Regions from separate parts of the Halomonas sp. EF61 genome, predicted to be linked through region 2. Evidence: predicted binding sites of a transcription regulator. Region 2 holds the regulator's gene; the other holds the start of a gene.

Region 1 (5,048 bases), on a different contig from region 2:
GTGATACCACCGTGCTCGACGGCATCGACCTGGAGATCCAGCAGGGCGAGATCATCGTGGTAATCGGCCCCTCCGGGACCGGCAAGTCGACGTTGCTGCGCTGTCTCAACTTTCTCGAGCAGCCCGATGGTGGCCGATTGACCTTGGGTCCGCTGAATCTGGACCTGACCCAGGCCAGCAAGTCCGAGATCCTGGCTGCCCGTCGACACACGGCCTTCGTGTTCCAGAACTACGCGCTGTTTGCCAACAAGACGGCGCTTGAGAACATCGCCGAGGGCCTGATCGTGGTCAACCGCTGGCCCAGGGCCAAGGCCCACCAGCGAGCGCGTGAGATCCTCGAGCGCATCGGCATGTCGGACAAGGCGGACGCCTATCCGGCGTCGCTGTCCGGGGGCCAGCAGCAGCGGGTGGGGATCGGCCGCGCCATGGCCGCCCAGGCCGAGGTGATCCTGTTCGACGAACCCACCTCATCGCTGGATCCCGAGTGGGTCGACGAGGTGCTGGCGTTGATGAAGCAGTTGGCGCGTGAACGCCAGACCATGCTGGTGGTCACCCACGAAATGGCCTTTGCCCGTGACGTGGCCGACCGGGTGGTGTTCATGGAGGGCGGGCGCATCGTCGAGCAGGGGCCTCCCTCGGAGCTGTTCCATGCACCGCAGGACCCGCGTACCCGGGACTTCCTGCGCAAGGTGCTGCCCGCCGCCGAGCCCCTGTAGGCCGAGTCGCTCATCCATCCGGCGAGATCCTCGTTCGAGAAAGTCTGCACGTCGAGGCGTGCCCTTCGAGGTGTCGCGTCTGCAGCGGATCCTCAGGCGGCGCGTGTTGCTACCGGGCTGGCCCTTGCTGGTCCGGCACGCGACAATGACGTGCACCAAGCCCATTTTCAAAGCGGAGGCATCATGCCCACCGAACCTTCCGTCCACGACGCCCTGGGCGCGGCCCTGCGCGAGCTCGAGGCGACCATGAAGGCCGCCAACATGTGGCGTATGGACAAGCCGGAGGCCGCCGCCTTCAACAGTCGGCAGCCGTTCTGCATCGATACCATGTCGCTGCCTCAGTGGCTGCGCTTCGTGTTTATCGCCAGGCTCGATACCCTGGTCGAGCAGCGTGCGCCCCTGCCCGCCAGTTGCGATGTGGCCCCGGCGGTGGACGCCTACCTGATCCAGGAAGGCGCGCGCGCTCAGGACCGGATGCTGTTGCAGAAGGTGATCGAGGATATCGACCGGCTGATCACCGAGAACTGAATCGCCGGTAACGGAAGAAGTCCCCAGCGAGGAGAAGGCGATGCCCTGGTACTTTGCCTATGGCAGCAACATGAACATTGAGCGTGTCGCCGCGCGCATCGGCGAGACCCGGCGTGTGCTGGCCGGCAGCCTGGAAGGCTACGCACTGCGCTTCAACAAGGCCTCCCGGGTGCCGGGCATCGCCCACGCCAATGTGGTGCCGGCGCCGGGCGATCGGGTCGAGGGCGCGCTGTTCGAACTCCTCGAGCCCGAGCAGATCCGGCAGATGGATCCCTTCGAAGGTTACCCGCACGAGTACGACCGTCATCGTCTGCCGGTGATCACCGAACAAGGGCCGATCGAGGCCTGGGTCTATATCGCCGGCGCCGAACGCCAGGGGGATGGCCTGCGGCCCGCCCGCGAGTACCTCGAGCACCTGCTGGCCGGTCGTGACTTCCTGAGCGAGGGCTATCACCAGGCGCTGGCGGCGGTGGAGGCCGTCGAGCACCTCGATGAGGTCACGCTCGGGAGGTTGGGGCTGTCACGCCATCATCCCCGCTAGCTTCTTGCCCCTATTGGCACTGCGGCCTGCTACAGATGCGTCGCCAAATCCACTTTTTGACGTCAACAGCAAAACGCCCACCTCCCAAGTGGGGGCGGGCGTTTGCAATGAAGAGCAATACCGCATGGCGGGTCAGTGGCAGTGTACGGTGCCAGCGCTCCGGTCCATATGGCAGCACTGCCCTGCGGGTGAGCTCTTTCGGCAACCTCCACCATGAGCCAGTGCGGTGCCGCTGATCAGCACCAATACCATCGCAACAATGAGTACCCTCATTTCAGTCTCCCAATGTTAGATCGCGTTTGCGGAAGGTATTGTGCCGTATCGCAGGCTTTGCTGAACTGACCCGGATCAGAAGCGGTAGCTGATACCGGCCATGATCACGTAGGGGTCCACCTCGATCTCGCCGATGTCCTCACCGTTGAGGTCGACGTCGCTGTCGATATCCAGATACCACACCGCCATGTTGGCCGCCCAGTGGTCGTCGATGACCAGGTCGAGGCCCGCCTGGCCGGCCCAGCCCCAGGACTCTTCCAGATCGAGATCGTCCCCGGTATCGATGTCCTCGTCGGAGAAGTGGGTGTAGTTGACCCCCAGGCCAACGTAGGGCTGTACCCGCGCCTCGGTGCCACCGAAGGGGTAGTACTGCACGGTCAGGGTCGGCGGCAGGTGCTCGACGCTGGCGCCGATATCGTTGCCACCGACGTTCAGGTCGACGTCGTGCTCGAAGGGCTCGGCGGCCAGCAGTTCGACGCCGAACTTGTCGTGGAAACGGTAGCCCAGGGTGAAGGCGAAGCCGTTGTCGTCATGGACGTCGGTGTCCATGGTGCCTTCCCTCAGAGAGCCGTTGTCGGAGTCGGGCTTGACCTTGGCCACCCCGATGCGGGTGTAGATGTCGCCCTTGCCGTAGGCGGCAAAGGCCTGGCTGCTGGCGAGGGCGCTGCCGGCGATGGCGGCGACCAGGGCGGTGGTGATCAGGGGATGGCGCATGGTGTTCTCCTTGCGTACTGGCAAAAGTGGGCGAGCCGGTCGGCGAGCCATTCGGCGAGCCCGATTGCCAAGCAGTGTATGCCGCATCGAGAACGTGGTTATTGATCTACCTCAATACCTCCTTTGGTCGACAAAAATGAACCGGCAACGCACCAGAAAAGGCGCCTGGCAAAGCCAGACGCCTTCGATACTGCGGTTGGAATGCGGCGCGATCGAGCTAACCGGTCAGCCGCTTATTTCAAGATCGCGCAGGCGTTTTCTCAATACAGCGCAAGCGCTTAGAAACGATAGGTGACGCCGGCACCGATGGTCATCGGATCGATCTCGGCCTCGCCGACATCGTGGCCGTCGACCTCGATATCGGAATCGACATCGGCGTAGCGGGCGTAGGTGCCGACCAGCAGGTTGTCGGTGACGCTGAGGTCGAGACCCACCTGGGCTGCGGCGCCGTAGGAGCTATCGAGGTCGGCGTTGAAGCTCTCGTCGGAGAAGTGGGTGTAGTTCATGCCCACGCCAACGTAGGGGTGGACGCGAGCGTTTTCCACGCCGCCCAGCGGGTAGTAGTTGAGCATCAGGTTGACCGGGGTACGGTCGACGCTGCCCACATTACCGCCGTTGACCGCGATATCGTGCTCCATGGCCTCGGAGCCGTTGAGCTCGACACCGAACTTGTCGTGGAACAGGTAGCCGGCGCCGTAGGCGAAGCCGTTCTCTTCGGAGACATCGAGATCCTGGTTGGCGATATCGCCGTTGTCCGAGGTGGGATCGGCTTTCTCGAAGCCACCGCGCACGTAGATGTCACCTGCCTGATAGGCCAGGGCAGACTGGGCGGCGAAGGTGGTGGTAGCGAGCAGGGCTGCGGTGCCCATCAGTCGAGTCATGTTCATGCGGGACCTCCTTGATGATCCGATGGCATCCTTCCCGAGGGAAGTAACCTTGTACGCTTCGCAGTTTACGAACAGTGTTTCTAAATGTCTTGTAGAAATATTTAATTGGCCAGATAGCAGTAACTAGCCAGAATTTATGGAACTAAATCGACTTGGGCGGGTAGGTAATGTAAATGCTGTACAATTTTTTTGCACATTGTGGCGTAGACGTCGATGCGCGCTTGTGCACTGCATAAACGCTCGCCGTCCGGCGATAAATCGTCTTCACTGTGGGAGAAGACTCCGGAGGAGAGTGCGGGATGGTGGCCAGACGAAGGCGTGAGAGGTTGCTCGGCATGTCGACGCTGCCCTGGGGCGGGGCGGCACTGGTGCTCGCACTGACCGCTCTGTTGGCGGTGTGGCTGCTGCTGGAACCCTGGCTGATTCGTGATCTCCCGACGCCGGCGAGGCTGGCCATGGTAGTTCTGGGCGTGTGGGCGCTGGGCGGGGGGTTGTCCATGCCGCTGCACTTCTCAGCGGTACCCGGCTGGTGGCGCCTGGCGGGGGCCATGCCCTGGTATCCGCTGGCGCTGGTCAGCTTTATCGTGCTGCTGCTGTGTCGCTACGCCGGCCTGTTTTGAACGGGGCTGATGTGCACGGCCAAGGTGGGCAGGGCGGTTCGACCGTCAGTGAGCGTTGAGCGCCAGGTGCGTGCTCGATGTGTCCCGTAACGAAGAAGGCCGCCCGAGGGCGGCCTTCTTGCGTGGCAGACGATCACTGACGATCAGGCGTCTTCCAGGGTGTCGAACTGCTCGGTGATCTCCTTGCTCGGCTCGGCGGTCATCAAGCTCACCACCACGATGGCGATGTAGGCGAAGATCACGCCGGGCACGATCTCGTAAAGATCGAACAGCCCGCCGGACATCTCGGCCCAGGCCACCACGGTGATGCCACCGACCACGATACCGGCCAGCGCGCCCCACTGGTTCATGCGACGCCAGTACAGCGACATGATCAGTGCAGGACCGAAGGCGGCGCCGAAACCGGCCCAGGCGTAGGACACCAGTCCCAGTACCGTGGAGTCCGGGTTCATCGCCAGCAGGTAGGCGATGACGGCGATGCCGATGACCGCAAAGCGGCCGACCCAGACCAGCTCGGACTGGCTGGCGTCGGGGCGGAACAGCGCCTTGTAGAAGTCATCGGTCAGGGCAGAGGACGACACCAGCAGCTGGGAGTCGGCGGTGGACATGACCGCAGCCAGGATGGCGGCGAGCAGTACACCGGCGACCAGCGGATGGAAGATGGCGTTGACCATGACCATGAAGATGGTCTCGCCGTCACCCAGGTCGCGAGTCATGTAGACCAGGCCCAGCAGACCGACCGCCATGGCGCAGACCAGGCACAGGCCCG
Region 2 (5,048 bases):
GCAAGCCCCAGGCCTGGTTCAAGCTCGACGATCAGCCCCGTGACGACGCCGCCGAGACCCTCGCCGCCCTCGCCCAGCGGGGGCTTGCCATCGAGATCCTGTCGGGCGACCGCGCCGTCAACGTTGGCCAGCTTGCCCGCACGCTGGGCGTCGATCAGTGGCGTGGCGAGGCCTCCCCCGAGGACAAGCTCGGGCACTTGAAGGCGCGACAGGCACAGGGCGAAAAGGTGGCCATGGTCGGTGATGGCATCAATGACGTGCCGGTACTGGCCGGCGCCGACCTCGCCATCGCCATGGCCGGGGCCAGCGACCTCACCCGCACCCGCGCCGATCTGGTATTGCTGGGCGAACCGCTCACGGGTATCGTCCAAGCCATCGAGGTGGCCCGCCAGACCCGTCGAATCATTCGCCAGAATCTGTCCTGGTCAGTGCTCTACAATGTCGTGGCGCTACCCGCAGCGGCGCTGGGCTTCGTGCCCCCTTGGCTTGCCGCCATCGGCATGTCACTCAGCTCGTTGCTGGTCATCGCTAATGCCCTGCGTCTGCGGCGTGGACGCACCAGGCCGACCGCGACGCCTTCACCCGTCACCGCAAGCCCCGGCCCATGAGCATCCTTTACCTGTTGATACCCTTGTCGTTGATCCTGCTGGGCCTGGCGGTCTGGGCCTTCTTCTGGGCGGTGCGCAACGACCAGTTCGAGGACCTCGAGGGCCCCGCCTATCGCATCCTGTTCGAGGATGAGGACGACACTCGCAGTGTCGATGACGGCGCTTCCTCGTCCGAAACGCCTGCGCAGACATCCGATCGTGATCCATCGTCCAGAGGGCCTGAGTGAACCCTACCGGCCTGGAGCTGCCTCCCATGATGGCGGCCTTCGTGTTTGGTCTGCTTGGTGGTGCACACTGTATTGGCATGTGCGGCGGCATCATGAGCGCTCTGACCTTTGCCATCCCCCCCAGCATGCGTCAACCTTGGCGGGTGGGCTCTCTGGTGCTTGGCTACAATGTAGGTCGTATCACCAGCTACTGTGTGGCGGGCGCTCTGGTTGCCACCCTGGGTTCGGTGATCGGCCTTTCGCCGACCCTGCGTGGCCTGATGCAGATCGTCGCCAGCCTGATGTTGATCCTGATGGCGCTTTACATTGCCGATCTATGGAAAGGCCTGCGTCACGTCGAGGCACTGGGACGTCACCTCTGGAGGTACCTGGAACCCGCAGGCAGACGCCTGTTGCCGGTGGTGCGTCTGCCCCAGGCGGTGGCGCTGGGCGCCATCTGGGGCTGGCTGCCCTGTGGCCTGGTGTACTCGATGCTGGCCTGGAGCCTGGCACGGGCCGAGCCCCTCGAGGGCGCACTGCTGATGGCGAGCTTCGGTCTTGGCACGCTTCCGGCGCTGGTGGTGACGGGCCTCGCCGCCAGACAAATGCAGGCCCTGCTGGCGCATCGGGCAACACGCCTCGCCGCCGCAGCCATGATCATCGCCTTTGCCGTCTGGCAACTTTGGACTGGGCTGCATCAATGACGCATCCTACCTCTAAGTTATTAATCCTAAAGAGGTAGACGCCACTTTTAGCTGATCTGAGGGTGTAGAATAGTGCCATCAACGTGCTGTACGGGCGACGTCTGTTCTCCCCATGGCCCAGTCAATATCGATCCCAGATCCACAGGAGCTGCGAATGAGTCCTACGGCCCAAGATCGGCGGCGTCCCATGCTGCATGAGACTCGCTGTGAGTCCTGCAGCCTGAGTTCCTTGTGCCTTCCGCTGTCGCTGGAGACCGCCGACCTCGAGCGCTTCGATTCCATCATCCGTCGTCACCCGCCGATCAAGAAAGGCACACGATTGGTCGAGCAGGGAGATCGCTTCACCAGCGTCTTCGCGGTCCGATCGGGGAGTCTCAAGCAGATCACCACCGAAGGCAGCGGCGAAGCTCAGTTGACCAACTTCTTCCTGCCCAGTGAACTGGTTGGTCTGGATGGCATCGACGACGGCCGCTATCCCGGCAGCGTGGTGGCGCTGGAGACCACCACGGTGTGCGAGATTCCCTTCGACCGCCTCGATGCGCTGACCCAGACCCTACCGGAGCTGCGTGCCCAGCTGTTTCGCACCCTGAGCAAGGAGCTGCGAGAGGACCGCCGGATGATGCAGCTGCTGTCACGCAAGACCGCCGATCAGCGCCTGGCCTGCTTCTTCCTCGGCCTGTCGGACCGCTTCCGCCGCCGCGGCTATTCACCGTTCAGCTTCCGCCTGTCCATGTCCCGCGCCGACATCGGCAATCACCTGGGGCTGGCGGTGGAAACGGTCAGCCGTATCCTCGGGCGTTTCCAGCAGCAGGATCTGGTGGCGGTATCGGGACGTGAGGTCAATATCCTCGACCTGACCGCGCTGTCGACCCTGGCCGACACCGAAGTTACCTGAGCGGGCCTGGCGGCAGTGTGCCGGGCTTGGCCAGCAGCGCCCGGTACCCAGGATCTGGAAAGCAAAGCGTAATAGATGGCGTGTGACAAGAAAGAGGCCGCATCCGGAGATGCGGCCTCTTTTGCTGTCATGGCGTCCTGCACATTCGCTGTTGGCGAGATCAGCCGGCATCCACCACGTCGATGCGCCGGGCCTGGCGTTCGGCCTGTACGGCCTCCAGCCCCTCGAAGTCGAACAGTTGCCGATCCGCCAGCTGCGACGGCGCCACATTGGTCACCGCCTTGAACATGCTCTCGAGGCGCCCGGGATGCTTGACCTCCCACTCGGCCAGCATCTCCTTGACCACCTGGCGCTGCAGGTTGGGCTGGGAACCACACAGGTTGCACGGGATGATCGGGAACTCCATCGCCTCGCTGTAGGCCTGGATATCGGCCTCGCGGCAGTACGCCAGCGGGCGGATGATGATGTTCTTGCCGTCGTCGGAGAGCAGCTTGGGCGGCATCGCCTTGAGGCTGCCACCGAAGAACATGTTCAGAAACAGCGTCTCGAGAATGTCCTCGCGGTGGTGGCCCAGGGCGATCTTGGTCGCCCCGATCTCCTCGGCGAAGCCATAGAGCGAGCCGCGCCGCAGGCGTGAGCAGAGCGCGCAGGTGGTCTTGCCCTCCGGCGTCTTCTCCTTCACCACCGAATAGGTGTCGCGCTCGAGGATGTGGTAGTCCACGCCGATACTGTCCAGATAGTTCGGCAGCACATGCTCCGGAAAGCCCGGCTGCTTCTGATCCAGATTCACCGCCACCAGCGAGAAGTTGACCGGCGCGTTGCGCTGAAGGCTGCGCAGGATCTCGAGCATGGTGTAGCTGTCCTTGCCACCAGACAGACACACCATGATCTTGTCGCCTTCCTGGATCATGCCGTAGTCGATGATGGCGTTACCGGCCTGGCGGCGCAGGCGCTTCTGCAGCTTGTTGAACTCACGCCGTGCCTTGGCCTGAACTTGGGCTTCCGTCTGATCGCCATCCGCAGCAGGGTCGGCCGGGCTGACACCGGCATCGATCGAGAGATGGTCATCCTCGGGGGTACGGGGATCGAACAGGGTGGCGGAGGCGGACTGTGGCGACATGGGAGCGGGACATCACGGCTGAAAATGAAAGAGGCGCCAGTCTACCATCCGGACGCTTTAGTGGCGAAGAGGTCAGCGACCGCTTACCCCGGCGAGGACAATACGGGAGAGGCTTTTCGTCGGCAGCACATCGGAAACCGCCAAGGACGACACCGCCGTAGTGGCGCCCTTGCGCGTCGTGGCCTGGTCTGGTCTGGCAAGCCGAAGAACGCAAGTGCCTGTCAGCCGGGGCCTAGACGACGTTCAGCGCCAGCAGATAGCGCACCACCACGCCCAGCAACAGCAGCAGGATGCCGGCACGTTGCCAGCCAAACTCGCGTACGGTCAGGGTCAGGCGCTTCTCCCAGAACTTGACCATGCCCCACAGGTCCCGGGTACGGCGATAGTACTGGAGGTAGGCCACCAGCACCGAGACCAGGCCCAGCGCCAGCAGCGTGGGCTCGAGAAGGGTCAACATGGCGTGCAGACTCATGACAGGATCTCCTTGCAGGTGAATGGTTGCCGGTGCGGGCGGCACCGGGTCAGCGCGGATGACGGCAACGGGTCAGCGCGGATGACGGCAACGGGTCAGCGCGGATGACGGCACCGGGTCAGCGCGATGGCGCCGTGAGTGCCCCGCTCTCCAGGCGCAGATGCATCAGCGCCGTGGTGACGGCGTCGCCCAGGGCCGTATGGCGTCCCATGATCGGGACTCCCAGTCGCTCTGCCAATTGTTCAAAGGTCGGCTGCACCTCGATTTCCGGGTGACTTCGGCGCAGCCGCTTGCGGTACTGCTGGGCCACGTCGATGGTGGCGTTGGGCAGCGAGAAGCCAAACTCCGCCTTCAGGTAGCGATCCAGCATGGCCAGGTCGAAGTCGATACACCAGCCGACCAATGGGCGATTGCCGATAAATTCCAGCAGCGTCGTCAAGGCCTCGCGCACCTCGAGGCCGCCTTCCAGGTCGACCCCTCGCAGGCGATGGATGCAGATGGAGTCTCCACTCAGGCTGGCAGGACGCGCGAGCCGCAGGTCCAGCGACTCGCTGGTCAAGACGCGATCGTCACGAATGCGTACCGCAGCGATGGACACCAGCTCCGCATGACGGGTATCCAGACCGGTGGTTTCGCAGTCCAGGGACACCAGCTCATCGCCGGTATAGGGATTGAACAGCCAGGCGAAATCGCCATCGGCCTGCCGACGCCTGTCGGCCACACGCCTGATCGCTCTCAGCATCGGGTACTCTCCCAAGCGAAACCATTGACGCCAAGGCAGCTTGCCCTGGGGGGCTGCCTCGACACTCATGCATACTCCAGGTGATAGCGGTGGGACAGGCTGGCCTTGAACTCCTTGACCAGGTGCAGCGCCTCGCGCAGCAAGTCCCGCTCCAGCGAATTGAGCGACTGCACCACCACCCTGTCCGGGGCGTCCGTGGCCCGGGCATCGTCGCGCCGGTAGGCCAGCTGCGCCCGAAGCCGCAGCTCACAGAACAGCGACAACGCCTCGCCGAGATCCTCCGCCACCACTCGCTCGATGC

The links. Region 2 encodes FNR, which switches genes on or off when oxygen is low (the NO sensors DNR and NnrR bind a similar motif). Its sites were predicted from a motif close to TTGATNTANATCAA; they were not measured.
Region 1: NFI08_RS20510 (OmpW/AlkL family protein) is a predicted target of FNR. The motif match lies at 2,874-2,887, and genes of this name have one in related genera.

What each region holds. Positions count from the first base shown of each region.
Region 1 is NZ_JAMSHM010000004.1:203,455-208,502, reverse strand. Features, by position in the region: gene NFI08_RS20525 (amino acid ABC transporter ATP-binding protein) at 1-716, shown strand, start outside; gene NFI08_RS20520 (YqcC family protein) at 900-1,244, shown strand; gene NFI08_RS20515 (gamma-glutamylcyclotransferase family protein) at 1,285-1,785, shown strand; gene NFI08_RS20510 (OmpW/AlkL family protein) at 2,134-2,772, opposite strand; gene NFI08_RS20505 (OmpW/AlkL family protein) at 3,051-3,659, opposite strand; gene NFI08_RS20500 (hypothetical protein) at 3,959-4,279, shown strand; gene putP (sodium/proline symporter PutP) at 4,423-5,048, opposite strand, start outside.
Region 2 is NZ_JAMSHM010000002.1:1,121,143-1,126,190, forward strand. Features, by position in the region: gene NFI08_RS13855 (heavy metal translocating P-type ATPase) at 1-608, shown strand, start outside; gene ccoS (cbb3-type cytochrome oxidase assembly protein CcoS) at 605-835, shown strand; gene NFI08_RS13865 (sulfite exporter TauE/SafE family protein) at 832-1,518, shown strand; gene fnr (fumarate/nitrate reduction transcriptional regulator Fnr) at 1,673-2,413, shown strand; gene ttcA (tRNA 2-thiocytidine(32) synthetase TtcA) at 2,574-3,533, opposite strand; gene NFI08_RS13880 (hypothetical protein) at 3,766-4,005, opposite strand; gene NFI08_RS13885 (3'-5' exonuclease) at 4,124-4,816, opposite strand; gene NFI08_RS13890 (DUF294 nucleotidyltransferase-like domain-containing protein) at 4,813-5,048, opposite strand, start outside.